Regions from separate parts of the Pedobacter sp. AC402 genome, predicted to be linked through region 1. Evidence: riboswitches for the same ligand, from Rfam matches in the RefSeq annotation. Region 1 holds a riboswitch; the other holds the start of a gene.
What was found. Region 1 has a riboswitch for cobalamin ahead of AC0IWE_RS03685 (TonB-dependent receptor plug domain-containing protein). Riboswitches for the same ligand answer to the same signal wherever they lie in the genome.
Positions count from the first base shown of each region.

Region 2: it holds a riboswitch for cobalamin, as region 1 does, so the genes downstream of both, metE (5-methyltetrahydropteroyltriglutamate--homocysteine S-methyltransferase) here and AC0IWE_RS03685 (TonB-dependent receptor plug domain-containing protein) in region 1, are expected to answer to the same signal.

Region 1 covers NZ_CEEDAI010000005.1:717-3,115, forward strand. Annotated here, with positions in the region: gene AC0IWE_RS03675 (TonB-dependent receptor domain-containing protein) at 1-280, opposite strand, end outside; gene AC0IWE_RS03680 (TonB-dependent receptor plug domain-containing protein) at 650-793, opposite strand; gene AC0IWE_RS03685 (TonB-dependent receptor plug domain-containing protein) at 847-1,176, opposite strand; cobalamin riboswitch at 1,275-1,466, opposite strand; gene AC0IWE_RS03690 (DUF5074 domain-containing protein) at 1,680-2,399, opposite strand, start outside.
Region 2 covers NZ_CEEDAI010000011.1:347,978-350,376, forward strand. Annotated here, with positions in the region: gene AC0IWE_RS20285 (M14 family zinc carboxypeptidase) at 1-496, opposite strand, end outside; cobalamin riboswitch at 623-828, shown strand; gene metE (5-methyltetrahydropteroyltriglutamate--homocysteine S-methyltransferase) at 1,021-2,399, shown strand, end outside.

The DNA of each region.
Region 1 (2,399 bases):
AGGTATAGTTTTCGCCATATTGTTTGTGTTTATTGTAACGTCCGCCAATTTCAAGATTAAAAACACTTAAATCATGTAAAAATAATGATCCGTATGCGGCAAAAATATTAGTTTCGGGCTTGTTTGCTGCTGATGATAATTTCATCACGCGGTTATCAATCCCTACTAATAAATCGAGTTTATTGTTTATTTTTTGGTTGTAAAATAAATCCAACAATGATACCCTTCCTTCATTAAGGCTCGAAAACTGACTAATGTGCATCGTTTCTTGTACTTTCAAAACTATAATTTAATGTTACTTTACCTGTAGCAAATTCGTACCTGGCATTTGTACCTGCGGCAAAGTTTTTAAGGATAGAATAGTTGTTTGCATCGGTAAATGCACCACCATCAAACTTATAATCGCCATAATAATAACGTACAAAAGGATTTACGGAAAAATGGTTATCTAATTTAATTCCAAAATTTGCATTTAAGGCATCGGTTTTAAAACCATCTTTATCAAATGCAGCATTACTTGTTGCAGGTGTTGCCGCTTCAGAAATTCCATCTGTTTTTGCGTGGGTATAGTTGATGTTATAAGTAAAACCTTCAACACCACCGTTTAAACCAATTGTTCCTTTATAAGTTTCGTAACTGCCAGCACTGGCTACACCGTAAATGGTATTTCCCTTCGGACCAGCTTTTTTTTTGTAATGATATTGATTACACCTGCAACAGCATCAGAACCATAAATGGTAGATTGGCCACCTCTTAAAATTTCGATATGGTCAATCTGATCGATGGAAATCAACCTTCAAATCGAAAGCGCCTCCGTTGCCTGATGGATCGTTCTGTACAATACCATCAATTAACACTACAGCATAAGACACTTCCTGCACCCCTGAAAAATACTGATTTGTTTAAACCTGGATTGCTGCTTGCACCCGCAACAATAATTCCGGCTTGTTCGCTAATTAGTTCCGGCAATGATTTACCATTGCTGCGCTCTAATATCTCGCGACTGATAATGGTAACAACTTTACCTGTTTGAGATTGTTTCTGATCGTTTTTAGTTGCAGAAATTACAACATCTTTAAGTTGCAAACTGTCTTGAGTTTGCGCATTAGCCACCTGGCTAATCATTAACTGTGCAAAGCCTAAACCGGCTACAGTTAGCATTGTTTGTTTGTTCATTTGATTGTGGTTTTGCCCACAGCCAACAGATTAGAAAAGGAAATGAAAATACGAAAAACGTTAAGTACCTCAATCCTAGCTTCAATCCCCGAAAGCTATGAAATTAAACGCTAAAGGCAGGTCTTCTGACTTACTCCCGGTTTTCTGTCTTCCCGTAACGGATACCGAAACAGTGACTTATAGATTGAAAAACGTTATAGAGCTTACAGCTGCGGGACAGTTACAGATTTACACTGTATTCCCTTTTAATTCCGGGTGTAATGCCGGAAACCAAAAGCAGCGCAAATGTAGTAAAAAAAGTATAGAGCAAAGCGTAAAAAACATGGACTAGCTTTGTTGGTATTTTAATCTCTTAGGATGCTGTAGCTCCGATGAAAAAAATCGGAGGCTGCAGCTACTATAGGGTTTATATAGAAGGGCTTGCGGTATTAAAATCCAGCATTATAAAAAAAGGCCTGCAATGAAGATTTTGCAGACCTTTAAGATTGAGGCATTATAATTTTTTAGTGGAAAATTGCCAAATCATTAAAAAATATCTTTGTAAAATCGGTAGTAACGCCATCACCACCGTATTTAATTCTTTTTACCAACGCACCTGTAGAGGCATTGTAAATTAATAAATAGTTTACGGTAGCGGCTGCGCCATAATTTTGGATTCCATTAATTACGACATAATCTTTATTTCTATCGTAACGGATCGCTCCGTAAACCATAAATGGATCCTCGGTAATATTGATAAACGGTTGCGATAACGATGTTTTATCACCATCAACGTATTTATAAATGGCCTTTCCTGAATGGTAGAAAACCGCATTTTCTTTTGTTGAAGCGGTAATTCTTGTCGGTGCATCCAGCCCAAAGGTTCCTATTGACACTGGTAAAGCCACTCCTGTAGTATCAAGGTTATTATCTATAGCGATTAACCTGCTACCTGTAGAAGCCCAAACTTTGCCATTTGGTGTTTGTGCAAACCCACGGTTAATATTAGAGAAACTTTTTACCAGTGAATAATTATTAGCGGATACAATTTTTGCACCATTGCTCTGTAAAAGATACACATAATCGCCTTTTTTCCACATGTCCCCGGTATTTACAGCACCAACAGAAGTCAGTTTATTTTGTACGGCCAATGTATTTAAATCGATCTGGTAAACACCATCATTGGCACTTACCAATCCCCTGTTTCCATCAACCTTTATAATGCTTCTCCAGTTACTGGCTTC
Region 2 (2,399 bases), on a different contig from region 1:
TAAACAAAATAATCACATTATCCAGAATGCGTGTTGTTTCAGCATCATTTCTTGAAGCAAATTCGTAAATAGTCTGGATTAATTGATGCGCACCCACCACTTCATTTGCATGCAAACCACCATCTATCCATACCACGGCTTTACCTTCTTGTGCCAATGATTTTGCTTGCTCCGGCGTAATTTCGGCATGTGCCAGCTGTTGCGAAATTTCTTTATACCGATCTAATTTTTTTAGGTTTTCCGGCGAGGAAACAATGAGCATATACTGGCTTCTGCCTTCTTCAGTTTTACCTATATCGACTAATTTGATGCGGTTGGAGCTTGCGGCAAGTTTTTTAAAATAAGTTTCTGTTTGAGTATAATTAGCGAGCTGATAATCATCGCCTATATCAAAACCAAAATGAGATTTTGGCGTGGGTACCTCCTGCGAAAACACAGTGAGGCCATTTACCATTAAAAAAGCAAAACAGAGCCCTTTAAAGTAGTTTTTTATCATAATAAGAAGTTTAGTTGGTAATCAAATATAATAGAGAAAAAGTGCTAAAAACAGCTTGCTGTAAATTTGTTACAAGTTTTAAATCCTAATCCATACATTTGCCTTGATGTAAGTTCTTAACTTTATTTTTCATCAACCGATACAGGTTCCCGGAAATACACCCGGGATTAATAGGGAATCGTGTGCAAATCACGAGCTGTCGCGCAACTGTAAATTCTGTCTATAAAAAAGACAACGGTTTTACCATTCATGCCACTGTGCCGTTTAACCGGTATGGGAAGGCGGTAAAATCGGGAATAAGTCAGGAGACCTGCCTATATTGAATTGACGGTGCTTTCGCGTTATAAAGTAATTGGTCAGGTCTGATTGTACACAATAAAATTAAATTTTATATGCTTGCTTTAAGCTTTTTGCTGATAGCGGGCAGGCTGTGCCGTAACCTTTCCTTTTTATTTATAAGCAGAAACACATTAAAATACTGATTTGAGCTTTTAAACGATTTATTTACTTAATCTTTAAAAGAGATGCTAACGCAAAATCTAGGCTATCCGCGAATAGGTAGTCAAAGGGAATTAAAGAAAATCTGCGAAAATTATTGGGCAGATAAAACTGGGTACAAAAACGTACTTCAGGTGGGCAAAAACATTCGCCACGAAAACTGGAAACTTCAAAAAGAAGCCGGAATTGATGTTATTCCATCGAACGACTTCTCTTTTTATGATCATGTGCTCGATCATTCCTTAACTTTTGGGGCGATTCCGAAAAGGTATAACGAGGTGATTCTGAAAAAAGGAAACGAAGAACTCGATCTTTATTTCGCCATGGCAAGGGGCTATCAAAAAGACGGCCTGGATGTAGTGGCAATGGAAATGACCAAATGGTTTGATACCAATTACCATTACATTGTACCTGAATTTTATAAAAACCAGCCATTTAAACTCTTCTCGACCAAAATTATCGATGAATTTTATGAGGCAAAACAGCTGGGGATTACTACAAAGCCGGTTTTGATCGGCCCTGTTTCCTACCTTTTATTAGGTAAGGAAAAAGAAGCTGGTTTTGAAAAGATTGATCTTATTAAAAACCTCCTTCCGGTTTATATCGAGATATTATCCCGATTAGATGCTTTGGATGTTGAATATGTTCAGTTTGATGAGCCTTTTTTGACTTTAGACCTTACCGAAAAAGACAAGAAAGCTTATGAATATGCCTATAAAGAGATCAGAAAAGCTTTTCCGCGGTTAAAAATTGTTTTAGCTACCTATTTTGAAGGCTTGGGCAATAATTTAGCTTTAACAACTTCATTACCTATAAATATCTTACACATCGATCTGGTACGTGCTGAAGATCAGTTAATGGATGTTTTAACTTCATTAAAAGAAGAAACCGTTCTTTCTTTAGGTTTGGTAGATGGAAGAAATATCTGGAAAAATTATTTCGAAAAATCTATTTCCATCATTAATCAAGCCATAGAAAAAAGAGGTTTGGATAAAATCTGGATTGCCCCATCTTGCTCTTTAATCCACTCACCGGTTGATTTAGACAATGAAACCAACGAAAAAAATTTATCGGCAAAAATTAAACAATGGTTAGCCTATGCGAAACAAAAAATTACAGAGGTTGCTACCTTAAAAAAACTGATTACCAACGAGAACCCTGCATCTACCCAACAAAAATTGGAGGAAAACAAAATTGCCATCAGTAACCGTAAAGTTTCTAAAATCATCCACAATCCTGAAGTTAAACAACGTGTTTTAGGATTAAAAGAGCAGGATGCTGAACGCTTAAGTCCATTTTCTGCTAGAAAAATTAAACAGCAGGAACTTAATTTACCAAGTTATGCCACTACAACCATCGGCTCATTTCCGCAAACAGCCGAAGTACGGAGCTGGAGAGCCAAACT